Regions from separate parts of the Mycobacterium sp. NGS16 genome, predicted to be linked through region 1. Evidence: predicted binding sites of a transcription regulator. Region 1 holds the regulator's gene; each other region holds the start of a gene.
The links. Region 1 encodes LexA, which represses DNA repair genes until DNA is damaged. Its sites were predicted from a motif close to CGAACANNTGTTCG; they were not measured.

Region 1 (5,047 bases):
CTTCAGCACCGAACCGGCCGAGCTGGCGCAGGCGCTGTCGGGCCTGCAGATTCCCGGGATGAACCTGCCCAACGCCAGCACGTCCACCGCGCCCGGTGTCAGCAAGGAGACGCACTGGAACTGGTTGTGGGTGCTCATCCCGGTGGCGGTGCTCGTGGTGCTCGGGGCGCTGGCCGGCGCGGCGATGTGGTGGCAGCGGCGCCGTCCGGCGCCGGAGCCCGGGCGCGCACCGGTCGCCGTACCCGCCCCGGTCAGCGACGACTACGACGACGATGACGAGCAGTGGGCCCACCACGAGCAGCAGGATCACGAAGGCACGGTGCGGCTGCCGAGCCGCTACGGCGGCTCGTCGTTCGGTGCGGCACCCGAGGCGGAGACGCCGGGGATGCCGGATGCACCCTGGCTGCATTACGGCGAATCCGACGCGGGGGAGGACGTCGACGACGAAGACGAGGCGGACACCGCGCCGACCCGGGTGGTCAGCGAGGAGGAGCTGGGCACCGGGCGACACGCGGTGGGCCACGCGGCTTCCGGCGCGGAATCGCGGGGGTTCGGGTCTGGGGCGCAGTCGCGCACGTTCGGCTCCGGCCAGCGCAGCTACGGCGTCGAGGAGTCGGCTCATCCGGTGATGCACCTGCCGCTGGACGACCCCTACCAGCAGCCGGAGGGCTATCCGATCAAGGCGAACATCGGTTCGGGGCTGTACTACACGCCGCAGAACGCCCTGTATGACGACACGCTCGCCGAGATCTGGTTCGCCACCGAGGATGCGGCCCGGCTGAACGGCTTCACCAAGGCCCGCTGATCAGCGCAGCGGCAACGTGTTTCGTTCGCCGGTCGGGCGCGGCCCGAAGATCCGTCGCTGATCTTCGGTGATCGCGACGTCGTCGATGCTGGACTCGCGGCGGCTCATCCGGCCGTCGTCGGCGAACTCCCACAGTTCGTTGCCGTAGCTGCGCCACCACTGACCGTCGGCGTCACGGCTCTCGTACTGGTAGCGCACCGCGATCCGGTTGCCGTGGTAGCACCACAGCTCCTTGCGCAGGGCGTAATCGCGTTCGCGTGCCCACTTGCGTCGCAGGAAGGCCACGATCTCGGCGCGCCCGGTGATGAACTCGTCACGGTTACGCCATACCGAGTCGTCGGTGTAGGCCAGCGCCACCCGGTCGGGATCCCGGGTGTTCCAGGCGTCCTCGGCGGCAGCGACCTTACGTCGCGCCGAATCCTCGTCGAAAGGCGGACAGGGGCCGAACATGGTGACCTCCTTGCTGATAGCTCACGGCGTCAACCGCGCGACAGCCTGCGCGGCCGGAATGATGTCGTGGATGCGATGGATCGTCTCTCCGGCGTAGAGCGCCGACCGTTCGACGACGGCCGGGTCCATGCCGGCCAGCGGCAGCGCCGGGGTGTACAGCGGTACCGCCACCCGCTGCAGGGCAAGCATCGCGTCCTGGGCGCCCACCGGCATCAGCCGGCTCAGCGGCGCACCGGCCCGATTGAATGCCCGCACCGCCGGCGGGCCGAGTTCGCTTCGGGCACACCAGCGTTCGGTGAGCGCGTTCGGCACCACCCGGTGCGCCAGTGGCCAGCCCATGCCGAACAACATGGTGCGGATGGTGCGTTGGGCGGCCAGCACCTTCTGCTTGTAGCCGGGGTGTGCACACGACTCCTCGGTGAGCAGAAAGCGCGTCCCGGCAACTGCGCCGGCGGCCCCGGCGGCCAGCAGCGCCCGGACATCGTCGGCGTCGGCGACCCCGCCGGCCGCTAGCACCGGTGCGCCGTCCGCGGCCTGAAGGACCTCCGGCAGCGTCACCTCCAGTGGCCGGTCGGCCACCAGGTGCCCGCCGGCCTCGACGCCCTGGGCCACCAGTCCGCTCGCGCCGGCGGCCAGCGCCCGGCGGGCCTGCGCGGCGTCACCCGCGGTGCACAGCACCGGGATTCGTGCGGTCCGCAGCGCTGCAATCCAGCGTGCGGGCGCGCCGTCGTGGAACACCACCAGGGCGGCACCGGCCGTGATGCAGGCGTCGATGTGGGCGCGGCGGGCGAACGGGACCAGCAGATTGGCCGCGACCGGCCGGCCGCCAGCCAGCGTCACGGCACGATGCAGCTCTGCGGCGAAGCGGCGCGGAGCGCTCAGCCCGACCGTGCCCAGCGCGCCGGCCGCCGAGACCGCGCCGGCCAACTCCGCTCCGGCCACACCGCCGCCCATCCCGGCCTGCATGACCGGGGCGCTCAATCCCAGCGACTCCAGCAGGTTCATCGGTGCCGGCCAACCGGAGCCCGGACGGTGACGCAGCACCGCCGCTCGCAGGGGGTCAGCGCCGCGCGCTGCGGCAGCTCGCCGGCGCCTTCCAGCATGCCCTGGATCAGCTGCAGATTGAGCCCGCACACTTCTTGGGTGTACTGGCGTGCCAGTTGCTCGAACGGGCAGTTGCGCAGCTCGATGTCCCCGTCGCCGTTGACCGCCGGCTCGTAACCGCACTCGCAGAGCGCTTCGAAGACGCCCTGGCCGGTTGCCCCGGCCCGCCCGGCGCGACGGGCCGCCGCCGAGATCTCCGCGCGTACGGTGCCGGCGTCATCCGCCACCAGGGCGGTGACCAGCAGCTCGGCCAGCAAGCGATAGTTGCGCGGCGGCACGCTTACCGACAGCTCGTCGCGGGTGCGTGCGTAGCGTTTGGCCGGGCGCCCGGCGCCGGGCCCGGATCGGCCGGCGGGCCGGGCGTAACTCACCGCCAAGATCCCCACCTCAGCCAGTTTGTCGAGGTGGTAGGCCGCCAGGGTGCGGCTGATGCCCGCCGCGGCCGCGGCGTCTTCGCGAGCCACCGGTTCATCCGACGAGGCGACGTACTGGTAGAGCCGCTGCCGCACCGGATCGTCCAGCGCGCTCAACCCGGCTAGCGGATCCAGGCCGCCGCGGGGAGGGGTGCTCATCGTCCCAATGTAACACCAAAAAATATTGACAAATAGGGTTGCGTGCCGCCACGCTAAGGCCCAACGCGGACAAATCGATGGGGGAGAGTGCGATGTCGGTAGCCGTCTACGCGGACCTGCGGCTGGTCGATCGGCCGGTGCCGGACCTCGATGCCGCCGAACAGGCCGCCGCGGCGTTTCTGCAGGCGCTGGGCGTCTCCACCACCGAGGCGGGGCTTGCGGACACCCCCCGCCGGATGGCGCGAGCCTATGCCGAGATGTTCACTCCGAAGCCGTTCGAGGCCACCACCTTTCCCAACGACGAGGATTACGACGAGCTGGTGCTGGTCCGTGACATCCCGTTCCGGTCGATCTGCGAACACCATCTGTTGCCGTTCACCGGAAGCGCCTGTGTCGGTTACCTGCCCGGTGACCGCATCCTCGGCCTGTCCAAGCTGGCCCGGGTGGTCGACTACTTCGCGTGCCGGCCGCAGGTGCAGGAACGTCTCACCAAACAGGTGGCCGACTGGCTCACCGACCACCTGCAGCCACGTGCCGTCGGGGTGGTGATCCGCGCCGAGCACACCTGCATGACGTTGCGTGGGGTACACGCCACCGGCTCGACCACGGTGACTTCGACGCTGCTGGGCACGCTGCGCACCGATGCCCGCTCCCGGCAGGAGTTCTTCTCGCTGGTCGGAATCGGCGGATAGCCGACGGGCCCGCGGTTCAGACCTTGCGGATGACGGTGACGACCTTGCCCAGCACGACCGCGTCGTTACCCGGAATGGGGTCGAAAACAGGATTGTGCGGCATCAGCCACACCTGACCGCCGGCCCGTTTGAAGGTCTTGACGGTGGCTTCCCCGTCGATCATCGCGGCGACGATGTCGCCGTTGTCGGCGACGTTCTGCTGACGCACCACCACCCAGTCGCCATCGCAGATCGCGGCGTCGACCATCGACTCGCCGACCACCTTGAGCAGGAACAGCTCTCCGTCTCCCACCAGTTCGCGGGGGAGGGGGAAGACATCTTCGACCGCTTCCTCGGCCAGGATCGGCCCGCCGGCGGCGATCCGGCCGAGCACCGGGACGAAGGTGGGTTCGGGCAGCGCGTCGGAACCGGCGAAGTCGGTCCGGGGCGCCGCGTCTGAGGGCCCGGCCGATTCCTCGGGGCCGCGGACGTCGACGGCGCGGGGCCGGTTGGGGTCGCGCCGCAGATAGCCCTTGCGCTCCAGTGTGCGTAGCTGGTGGGCGACCGAGGAAGTCGAGGTCAGCCCGACGGCGTCCCCGATCTCCCGGATGCTCGGGGGATAGCCCCGCTCGTTCACCGAGGCGCGGATGACGTCGAGGATGGTGCGCTGCCGGGCGGTCAGCGGTGAATCGGGCACAGCTGCAGGTCCCGGGGCCGCCGTCTTGCTGCTATCGCTCATGAAGGCGAATGTAGTCGCATCGCCGCAATTAATCAAACATGTGTTCGAGGTATGTCGCGCGAGCGTTCGAACGCGGCCGAGACTTGTCGGTGGGCACCGCTAGCCTATTCGACAACGAATCGATCACATGTTCGGACATCGAACATACAATCGATTATGATTCGAACAGTCGAGCGAATACCGGTCGCCGACGCCGAGTGAGGGAGAACCGCACATGATGCTCATCGACACGATCGCCCCGACGTTCGAACCGGCCCGGCCCGAGCGGGTCCGGGCGCATCGCGTTGCCGGGACGTCCGGCCGCGCCCACCCGGTCCAGACCCGTCCCGTGCGCCTCGCCCGGTCGCGCCCGGGCGGGGCGCCGCTGCGGCACCACGGCGCCGGGGTGCTGATGTCGCGCACGGCGCACCGCCCACGGCCGGTCAAGCCCATCACTCCGGTGACCACAGTGGTGCTGGCGCTGATCGCAGCGGGGATCACGGTCTGGCTGGGGCTCATCGCCCAGTTCGGTGCGGCGATGGCCGGCGGCGGCGCCCCCGCGGTGCCCGAACGGCTGGGCGTGGTGCGGGTGCAAAGCGGCGAGAGCCTGCAGCGCCTGGCGGCCCGGGTCGCGCCCGATGCGCCGACCGCGCAGGTCGTCGACCGGATCCGCGAACTCAACAGTCTGGAATCGGCGGCGGTGGACGCCGGCCAGCCGCTGATCGCG
Region 2 (5,047 bases), on a different contig from region 1:
GCTGCACCACCTACCGGTTCTGATGCGGGCATTCGTCACCGGGGGAACCGGATTCGTCGGCTCGAACCTGGTAGCAGCGTTGCTCGATCGCGGCATCGAGGTACGGGTGCTGCGACGCGCGACCTCGCCGATGGCCGCCCTCGAAGGCCTCGACTTTCAGACCTGCATCGGTGACGTCCTCGACGGTGTCGACGCGCTGACCGAGGCGATGACCGACTGCGACTGGGTGTTTCACACTGCGGCGGTGTCGGACTACTGGCGTTACCGCACTCAGACCCGGCTGTACCGCACTAACGTCGACGGCACCCGCGACATGGCGGAGGCCGCCCGGCGGGCCGGCGTCAAGCGGTTCGTCTACACCAGTTCCATTGCCGCCCTGGGCGTTCCGCGGCGCGGCCAGGAGCTGGTCGAGACCGATGAGTTCAACATCCGTCCGCGCCGATTCCCCTACGGGCACAGCAAGCATCTCGCCGAGGCGGTATTGCGCGAGGCCGTCGCGGCGGGCCTGCCCGCAGTGATCGTCAACCCGTCGGTGGTCATCGGACCGCGCGACGTCAACCGCATCGCCAGCGCGATGATCGTCGAGGCGCAACGCGGCCGGTTGCGGGTCGCCGCACCGGGCGGCACCAATTTCGTCTCGGTGGATGACGTGGTGGCCGGCCATATCGCCGCGGCCGAACGGGGCCGGATCGGTGAACGCTACATCCTGGGAGGGGAAAACCTGCTGTTCCGTGAGGCGTTCGCGACCGCCAACGAGGTCACCGGACGCCGTGGTCCCTCGATCGTGCTGCCGCGCTGGACGATACCGGTGGCGGCGGCCGGGATCAGCGTCGCCCGCGCCGTCGTGGGGCCCCGGCTGCCGATCGGCGCCCACCAGATGCGCCTGTCGAAAGCGGAGATCTACTGCGACGCCACCAAGTCCCGCACCGAACTCGGCGTACCGTTCACGCCGTTCCGCACCGCGCTGCGCAGCGGCTACCAGTGGTACCGCGACAACGGATATCTCGACGGGTGACCTGACGCGCCTCCATCGACAGCGGTTGTCAGCCGGCATGTTCCCACTCGGCGTCGTAGCCGTAGGTGCGGTGAAGTTCTTCGAGGGCGGCGTCGTAGTCGAAGTCGTCGTAGTCGAGATCTGGCGGCTGGGGATCGGGTGGCTCGTCGGCGTCGTCATCAGATCGGGCGGGCCGGTGGTAGTCGATGACGGCTTCGATGAAGTGGAACGGGTTGATCCGGGGTTGGCCGTGGTCGAGTTTGGGTGGGGGGATCCATTCGACGCGGCCGGACTCGCCGAGTCGGGTGGTCCAGCCCTGCTCGCTGGCCATCCGGTTATCCGGTGCGCATGCCAGGGCGAGGGAATCAATGTCGGTGTGGCCGTTGTCGGCCCAGTCCCGGTCCAGATGGTGTGCCTGGGTCAAATATCCCGGCACCGGGCAGCCCGGCCGGGTACAGCCGCGATCGCGCGCGTGCAGCACGATGCGCTGATCGGCTGAGGCGATCCGCTTGGTGCGGCCCAGCCACAACGCTCGGCCCTGGCCGTCGAAGATCGTCAGATAGTGGTAGGCGTGCGATGCCATCCGCAGCAGGTCCGGAATCGGCAACAAGCTGCCGCCGGCGGTGTGGGCCTTACCGGCGGCGGCCTGCAACTGCTCGAGGGTGGCCGAGGCGATCACCGTGACCGGCAGGCCGTTGAGCTGCCCGAGATCCCCGCACGCCAGGGTCGCCCGCAAGGCGGCCAACAGCGCATCGTGCTGGCGTTGATCGCGGGTGCGGTGATCGGCCTCGATCTGCTCCTGCGAGGGCGTTCCCGACACGCAGGGCTGCTCATCAGCGGAATTGCACATCCCGGGTGCTCCCAGTTTGGCCAGCACCGGCTCCATGGTGGCCCGCAGCTCCGGGGTGATCGTCCCGGACAGGGTGCTCATCCCGTCGGGGCGTTGCGGCCCCAGCCGCAGGCCGCGGCGGGCCTGGCGTTCACGGTCGTCGGGCTCGTCGCCATCCGGGTCCAGTACCGCGATCAAGTGAGCGGCCAGGCGCCCAAAGCTTTCCGGGGTGAACAAGGTGCCCAGCTGCGCCAGGTCACGCTCGGCACGCTCCCGATCGGCCACAGTGACCCCGGCCGGGATCTTGGCCATCGCCTTACGCGCGATCGCCACCTGCTCGGGGCCGACCTGCCCGGCGGCCTGGGCCGCCGCCAACGCCGGCAACACCGGTTCCAGGGGCTCGCCGGTGATCGCGGTGCGCGGGCCCAACTCGGCGGCCTCCTCGATGCGCCGCCGGGCCTCTTTCGTGCTGATCCGCAACCGCTCACTGAGCGCCTTGGTCAGCGAGCACCCCGCCAACACCTCCCCATGGCCCTCCGCCACCAATCGGGCCAAGATCTGATGATCGATCACCGGCGCCTGCCACGCCAACGCCTCCCGGCGGGCCAGCACCTCCACCAACTCCTCGGCACTCAACGCATCAAACGAACACTGCGCCAACCGGGCAGCAATCGCCTCCTGCTCATCGAGACATCCCATGATGGTGTCCCGATCCGCGAACGCATCCCTACCCATACTTCGAACACTAGTTCGACCCTCCGACAGAAAACCGGTCCGATCCAGCAACCCAGCTCTAAGAAAACCATGAGGAAAACAGCTCTCTGCGCTCGGTAGAGTCGATCCGCAACCCCATCACCGAAAGGGGAACACCGTGGCAGTCACCGTCGTCGACGCCGGCCCCGGGCAGGTCAGCCGGTCAGTAGAGGTTGCGGCCCCGGCTGCTGAACTGTTCGCGTTGGCTGCCGATCCCCGACGCCATCGCGAACTGGACGGGTCGGGAACCGTCCGCGACAACGCCAGGGCGCCGGCCGACATCACGGTTGGGTCAAGGTTTTCGACGAACATGAGGATGTTCGGGGTGCCCTACCGCATCACCAGCACCGTGACCGCGCTCCAGCCCGACGAGCTGGTCGAGTGGCGCCACCCGGCCGGCCATCGTTGGCGATGGGAGTTCGAGGCGCTCTCGCCGGGGTTGACCAGAGTCACCGAGACCTTCGACTACCGCAACGGCGGTGCGCTGCAACGGAAGTTCTACGAACTGACACGGGCGGTCAAGAGCAACGCCGCGGGTATCGAGGCGACGCTGACGGGGCTGCGTGCACGCTACCCGGCCAACTAACCGACCTGGGACAGTAACGCCTCGGTCGGCGGCCGGCGCTGAATCCACGGCCGCACCGACTCGATCTGTGCGGCAAGCAAAATCAGGGTCGCCTCGTCGTTGGCCCGCGCCACCAGGTGCACCGCCTCCGGTACGCCGTCGGCAGCCAGCCCGGTCGGGACCGAGATCGCCGGCTGGCCGCTGTAGCACTGCGGGAAGGTGAACGGGATGAACTTCAGCATCCGCAGCATGGCGCGGGTCGGGCCGTACCCCTCGAAGTAGCCGACCCGCACCGGCGGGATCGCCACTACCGGCGTCATCAGGATGTCGAAGTCGGCGATCGGGCGCTGGGAGCGGGCGGTGATCGCCGGCTCGGCGGCCACCGCGCGCCGGGCCAGCCAGTCCGGCACCAGCCGGCTGGTGCGGGCCTCGGCCTGCATACGCCGTTCCAGCAGTTCGGTTTTCGGCAGTCGTTCGATCTCGTGGGCGAACCCGTTCATGAACAGTGCGAGCACGGCGGCGATGCCCGCCACCGGATAGACCGGGTCCCGCTCGATCACCTCGTGGCCCAGCGAACGCAACAACTCCGCGGTCTCCAGCACCGGCCGGCGCACCTCGTCGCTGACGTGTACTGGCACCACCGGCTTGAACGACATGGCGATCCGCAGCGGCCGCGGCGGCGCCAGCAGCGCGTCCATCAGCGGCGGTGCCGGTGGGGGAGAGGGGATCTCGTCGTCGGGTTCGGGTCCGGTCATCGCATCGTGTAGCAGCGCCACGTCGACGACGCTGCGGGCCAGCGGGCCGATGTGGTTGAGGCCGTGGAACCGGTAGGCCCGTTCCGGTGACTCCTTGGTGCTGATCCGTCCGCGCTGGCCCTTCAGGCCGACCAGCCCGCAGCAGGCGGCCGGAATGCGCACCGAACCGCCGCTGTCACTGCCGGTGGCACCGGGCACCATGCCAGAAGCGACGGCCGCAGCCGAGCCGCCACTGGACCCGCCCGGGGTCCGGTAGAGATCCCACGGGTTGCGGGTCACCCCCCAGGTCGCCGATTCGCACACCGGGTAGGCGCCGAACTCCGAGAGGTGGGTCTTGCCGATGATCACCGCTCCGGCGGCCCGCAATCGGCGCACTGCGGCGCTGTCGGTGCTCGCCGGGCCGGCGTCAATTCCGGTGCCGCACATCGACGAAACGCCCGCCACGTCGGTGTCGTCCTTGACCGCGATCGGGACGCCGGCCAGCGGCAGCACCTCACCGGCGGCCAACCGGCGCTCGACCTGGGCGGCCTCGGCCATCGCCCGGTCGCCGAGCACTGTGCGAAATGCGTTCAGCACCGGGTCAAGTCGGGCGATCCGATCGAGATACAGCGTCACCAGTTCGCGCGGCGACACCTCCCGCTCGCGCACCAGCTGCGCCAGACGCGCGACGCCGGCGAAGGCCAACCCATCATCGTGCGCGCCCGGCATGCTTGCGTCCTTTCCCCCGCGGACAACAATACCGACCCTGCGCTGCGCAAAACGTGTGTCGGTGTTGGCGACACACGCAAGACCGTGAACGTCAGCCCGCGGGCTTGATGTTGTGGTTGAGGGTGAACCGGTTGTGCGGGTCCAGCCGCGCTTTGAGCTCGGCGAGGCGTTTATAGCCGGCGTCGCCGAACGTCGCGCGGATGCGGTCCTGCCCTTCGTCGCCGACGAAGTTCAGGTAGGCGCCGGCTGGGCCGAGCGGCCGCAGGATCTCGAAGGCCTGACCGGCCCACGCCGTGCAGCGCGCGGTGTCGGCCGGGTCGGTCCAGGTCGTCATCAGATGGATGATGTACGGGTGCTCGCGGGTGGGCACGGCCGTCGCCTCCGGCGGCACCCGGCTGGCGTACCCGCCGAGCCGGATCAGGTGCAGCCGGGTCTGGGCCGAG
Region 3 (5,047 bases), on a different contig from region 1:
TTTTCCGCCGTAAACGCGGAGTCAACGGGGGATAGTCATAGCCATGTTCATCAAGGTCTTCGTCGCGTGCCTGGCGGCGGTCGCCATGGCGCCGTCGGCAGCTGCCGATCCGCTTGACCCGATTCCCGGTAACGGCGTCTATCAGGTCGGCACCGATATCGCACCTGGCCTGTATCACACCGGCGGGTCGGGTTCGGCCTTCGGCGTATGGATCAACAACGTACCGACGCAAGAGTCGATGTGTTCGTGGTTCACCTACAGCACACCCGATGCGGCCAAGGATCATGTGGTCCAGACGAATACGTCTATCGGTCCGATGTACGCGAGCATTCCCGCCACGGTCAAGGCCTTCGAGTCGCAGAATTGCCAGCCCTGGACGCGGGTCACCGACTCCCAATGAGCCCGCGGGCAGGGCTACCTGACCGCCCGCGCCACCAGATGCGCCAACGCGTCATCGGCATCCGGCGGCAACGCGTCCACCGGCCACCAGCGCAGGTCGACCGACTCGTCGCTGATGCCGATCTGCGCGCCGGCCGGGGCGTGCGCCACGAACTGCAGGTCCAGATGCCGGGTCGGCACGCCCAGCGAGCACGTCACCGGATGCACGTGTACGGCCGCCAGACGCGGGTCGAGCTGCAGGCCGGCGATACCGGATTCCTCGGTGGCCTCGCGCAGTGCGGCGTTGACGATGTCGGCGTCACCGTCTTCGCAGTGCCCGCCCAGTTGCAGCCAGCGGCCCACCCGCGGATGCAGCGTCAGCAGCACGTGTTCGCCGGTGTGGTCGAGCACCAGGGCCGAGGCGGTGATGTGGCCGGGCGCGCATTCGCGCGCACAGGCGTCGGCGCGGGCGGCCAGAAACGCCAGGACCGCGTGGCGCAGCGCATCTTGTCCGGCATCGGGTGCCTCCCAAGCCGTCAGCGTGGCGACAGCGGAGGCGTGGGTGCTCACCGGCGCACCAGCAGATCGTCGATGGCGGCCGGCGGGCGGGGTTCGATCGGCTCGGGGGAGTAGCCGATTGCGATGGCGCCCAACGGTTCCCAGTCCGCCGGCAGATCCAGCTCAGTACGCACCAGCTCGGGGGTGAAGATGGTCGACCCGATCCAGCAGCTGCCCACGCCGCGCACCGCCAGCGCCACCAGCAGCGCCTGCACGGCAGCGCCGACCGCCACGGTGAACATGGTGTGTTCGGCGGCGGTGCGGGCCTCATCCCGGTAGTGGTGGGCGCCGTCGGGGACCATCACCGGGATGACGACTTCGGTGGCGTCGTAGAGGATCCGGCCGCGCGCCACCCGGGCCTCGATGGCTTCCGCGGATTTGCCGTCGCCGGCCAGGTCGGCGCGCCAGCGCTGGGCCATCGCATCGAGCAGCCGGGTGCGCACGCTCGGGGTCTGCAGCCAGACGAACCGCGCCGGCCGGGTGTGGTGCGGCGCCGGGGCGGTCAGGGCTTCGGCGATGGCGTCGGTGATCGTCTCCGCCGGCACGGGTTCGCTGGAGAAGGTGCGCACCGAGCGACGCAGCAGCTGGGCTTGTCGCCGCCCGGTCTCGATGGCCTCGGCGGTGCCCAGCCAGAACAGGTCATCGGCGCCGGAGCGCACCAGCGCGGCCGCGGTGGAGCCGTCGTCGGGGCTGGACACCCCGCGTACCACCGCCACCGGAACATCGGTGAGCTTGCCCTTGACCAGGTCGGCGGCGGCGGCGAGCTCGTCGGCGACGGCCACTTCGGTGACCACCAACTCGTTGCCGTGCCGGTCGACGGCACCGCCGTAGCCGTTCAGCACGGTCAGCCCGGATGCCCCGATCGCGACATCGATCTGCCCGTTGCGCCAGGCGCGGCCCATGGTGTCGGTGATCAGCACCGCCACCGCGACCCCGAGCCGCGCGGCCAGGCCGGCGCGCAACGCGGCGGCACTTGCGTCGGGATCGACCGGCAGCAGCGCGAGTTCGTCGGCGCCGACGTTGGACCCGTCCACGCCCGCGGCGGCCTGCACCAGCCCCAGCCGATTCTCGGTGATCCAGGTGCGGCCCTTGCGGGCCAGGACCCGCACCGCCTCGGCCTCCACCAGCTGGCGGCGCAGCGCATCTCGGGCCTCGGCGTCGTGCGGCGCCGGCACGATGCGGCCCTCGCACTTGGACACCACCTTGCTGGTGACGACCACGATGTCGCCGTCGGCCAGCCAGGGCGCGGCCTGCGCCAGCGCGGCCGCCAGGTCATCACCCGGCCGGAATTCGCCCAGGCCGGTGACCGGCAGGATCTCGACCTTGGCGGCGCTGCCGTGTTCGGTCATCGTTTGCCCGCGAGATCCAGCCCGGTGCGCACCATCTCGGCCGTCGCGGCGGGATCGGTCATCAGCAGCGGGGCGCTGCACACGGTCACGCCGTCGACCTGCACGTGTTCGCCCTCGTGCACCAGCCAGTAGTCCAGGATCCCGGTTGCGTTGCGGGCGCCGTAGTGCGCGCCCACGGCCTGCGCAGTGGACTCCACGCCGATCACGCTCAGGCAGGTATCGGCCATGCCGCGCAACGGTTTCCCGGCGATGATCGGCGAGTAGCCGACGACCGGTGCCGGCGTGGATCGCAGTGCCGCCCGGATGCCGGGTACGGCGAGAATGGCGCCGATGCTGACGACCGGATTGGACGGGGCCAGCAGCACGATGTCGGCTCCGGCGATCGCCTCGGTGACTTCGGCTGTCGCGCTGGCCTTCTCGCTGCCGACGAAGCCGAATCCGTGGGTGGGGACCTCGGCGCGGTAGCGCACCCACCATTCCTGGAAGTGGATCGCGCGCTGCGAGTCGTCGGCCGGATCGGTGATGACGACGTGCGTTTCGCAGCTGTCGTTGGTCACCGGCAGCAACCTTGCCCCCGGCTGCCAGCGGTCACACAGTGCCGCGGTTACCTCGGTCAGCGGATAGCCGGCGCGCAGCGCCTGGGTGCGAACCAGGTGGGTGGCCAGGTCGCGGTCGCCGAGGCCGAACCAATCCGGCTGCATGCCGTAGCGGGCCAACTCCTCCATCGCGTGCCAGGTTTCGTCGCGGTGGCCCCAGCCGCGCTCCGGGTCCACCCCGCCGCCCAGGGTGTACATGCAGGTGTCCAGGTCCGGGCAGATGCGCACCCCGTGCATCCAGGCGTCGTCGCCGACGTTGACGACCGCGGTCAGTTCGTGCGCGGCGGTCTCGGCGTCCGAGCCGTCGCCGAACTGGCCCAGACCCAGCAGTTTCTGGACGCCGAGCAGGAAGCGGGCACCGCCGACCCCCCCGACCAGAACCGTCACCTTCACAGCGCACGACAGTACCTTTGGTGAGGCCGCGGCCGGTGTGGCGGTGCATCCCAACAGCCCCCGCAAGACACGCCGGAGGGCCGGTGTGGGCTAGATGACACGGACTCGCCGGTCTCGGACACGTCGGAAATCGGTCACGGGATGGTAAGGAATTTGGCCGTTCGGCTTGACCGGACCAGTCAACCCGTGTCTAATCACATCAGTGTCATTTCCCGGTTGGCCAGCCGATTCCGGTGTCGCAGACCGAGATTCGATCACATGTTCGAATTGAGACGGACAATATCGCACAAGCGGGCGACATATCAGGATCGCGCAACCAGGTGAGGAGGCCCAGCATGTCCTATGAACACCTTTGGGGCGTAATGGGGGGGACACCGCATGCCCATACCGCAATGACGCCGGCCGAGGCCGAACCGGCGCGCAGCCGGCCCCATCTGAGTCTGGTTCCCGAACCCGAGGACTACGACGAATTCGACCCGTTCGACCCCGCCTCGGCCACCAATGAGCAGTGGCAGGACCGCGCCCTGTGCGCGCAGACCGACCCCGAGGCGTTCTTCCCGGAGAAGGGCGGCTCCACCCGCGAGGCCAAGAAGATCTGCCAGCGGTGCTCGGTGCGCAGCGAGTGCCTGGAATACGCGCTGGCGCACGACGAGCGCTTCGGCATCTGGGGCGGCCTGTCCGAGCGCGAGCGCCGTCGCCTCAAGCGCGGCATCATCTGAGCGCGCTACGTCCGGCCTAGTCCTCGATCGTGGGGTCGATGACGGTGGGGTCGACATCGAGGTAGGTGGCGACCTGAGCCACCAGAATTTCGTGTAGCAAATCCCCGAGTTCGGTGCTGTCGTTCGCCCGTTGCTCGATCGGCTTGCGGAACAGCAGGATTCGCGCCCGCGTCGGATTTCCCCGCACATCGACCCCGGCGGGAATCAAGCGGGCCAGCGGAATCGGCCCGTCGGCGACCACTTCCGGCGGCCACTGCACACTGTCGGGGTCGCGGGCGGCGATCCGCGGAATCTCGTCGACGGCGACGTCGAGCGCCGATAGCCGTTGCTTCCAGCGTTGTTCGATGGGCTCGTAGGCCTCCAGCACCGCCATGTCGAACCGTTCGGCGCGGGTGCGCCACCCCGGCACGGTCGGCGGCAGCAGCGGCCCGCGAGGCTCGCGGCCGCGCCAATGCCGACGCGTGGCGATCACGGAAGAAGATGGTAACGGTTGCGCATAGCCTGCTCGCCCCTTGCGCGTGTCCGGCGACACGGCGGTGCGCGGCCACGATAGCCTCACGGGCGTGAACGTTCCCCGCCGCTGCTGTCGGCCAGGGTGTCCGCACTATGCGGTGGCGACGCTGACGTTCGTCTACTCGGACTCCACCGCCGTGGTCGGCCCGCTGGCGACCGCCGCCGAGCCGCATTCGTGGGACCTGTGCTTCAGCCACGCCGGCCGGATCACCGCCCCGCGGGGCTGGGAACTGGTCCGCCACCCCGGCCCCTGGGTCTCGCCGGAGGAAGACGATCTGGTCGCGCTCGCCGAAGCGGTTCGCGAGGGCCAGTCCGGGCCGGCCGCGCCCGCCAAGGGGTGGTACCCGCAGGCCGGCCCGACGGATTCCGGTGCCCGGGGCGCACCGGCCACCGCCCAAGGGGTGCTGGCACCGCCCGGTCCGCCCGGCAAGAGCAACGGCCGGCGCCGCGGTCACCTGCGCGTGTTACCCGACCCGTCGGACTGATCGCGCGTTCCGGGCTAGGCTTGAGCGTCAAGAGTCCACTTCGTCAGGAGCCCTGT

Region 2: the regulator LexA is predicted to act here: its motif matches at 2,563-2,576, upstream of AC5Y4Q_RS09975 (HNH endonuclease signature motif containing protein).
Region 3: the regulator LexA is predicted to act here: its motif matches at 3,526-3,539, upstream of cofD (2-phospho-L-lactate transferase).

The regions. Positions count from the first base shown of each region.
Region 1 covers NZ_JCALEE010000008.1:57,025-62,071, forward strand. Annotated here, with positions in the region: gene AC5Y4Q_RS17245 (sunset domain-containing protein) at 1-805, shown strand, start outside; gene AC5Y4Q_RS17250 (nuclear transport factor 2 family protein) at 806-1,255, opposite strand; gene AC5Y4Q_RS17255 (NAD(P)H-dependent flavin oxidoreductase) at 1,277-2,260, opposite strand; gene AC5Y4Q_RS17260 (helix-turn-helix transcriptional regulator) at 2,257-2,931, opposite strand; gene folE (GTP cyclohydrolase I FolE) at 3,024-3,623, shown strand; gene lexA (transcriptional repressor LexA) at 3,640-4,341, opposite strand; gene AC5Y4Q_RS17275 (LysM peptidoglycan-binding domain-containing protein) at 4,556-5,047, shown strand, end outside.
Region 2 covers NZ_JCALEE010000003.1:61,098-66,144, forward strand. Annotated here, with positions in the region: gene AC5Y4Q_RS09965 (3-oxoacyl-[acyl-carrier-protein] synthase III C-terminal domain-containing protein) at 1-23, shown strand, start outside; gene AC5Y4Q_RS09970 (NAD-dependent epimerase/dehydratase family protein) at 23-1,015, shown strand; gene AC5Y4Q_RS09975 (HNH endonuclease signature motif containing protein) at 1,044-2,558, opposite strand; gene AC5Y4Q_RS09980 (SRPBCC family protein) at 2,695-3,162, shown strand; gene AC5Y4Q_RS09985 (amidase family protein) at 3,159-4,604, opposite strand; gene AC5Y4Q_RS09990 (FAD-binding oxidoreductase) at 4,696-5,047, opposite strand, start outside.
Region 3 covers NZ_JCALEE010000001.1:825,618-830,664, forward strand. Annotated here, with positions in the region: gene AC5Y4Q_RS04080 (Rv1352/Rv1906c domain-containing protein) at 44-400, shown strand; gene AC5Y4Q_RS04085 (NUDIX hydrolase) at 415-948, opposite strand; gene AC5Y4Q_RS04090 (coenzyme F420-0:L-glutamate ligase) at 945-2,285, opposite strand; gene cofD (2-phospho-L-lactate transferase) at 2,282-3,274, opposite strand; gene AC5Y4Q_RS04100 (WhiB family transcriptional regulator) at 3,637-3,993, shown strand; gene AC5Y4Q_RS04105 (metallopeptidase family protein) at 4,010-4,465, opposite strand; gene AC5Y4Q_RS04110 (DUF3499 domain-containing protein) at 4,557-4,991, shown strand.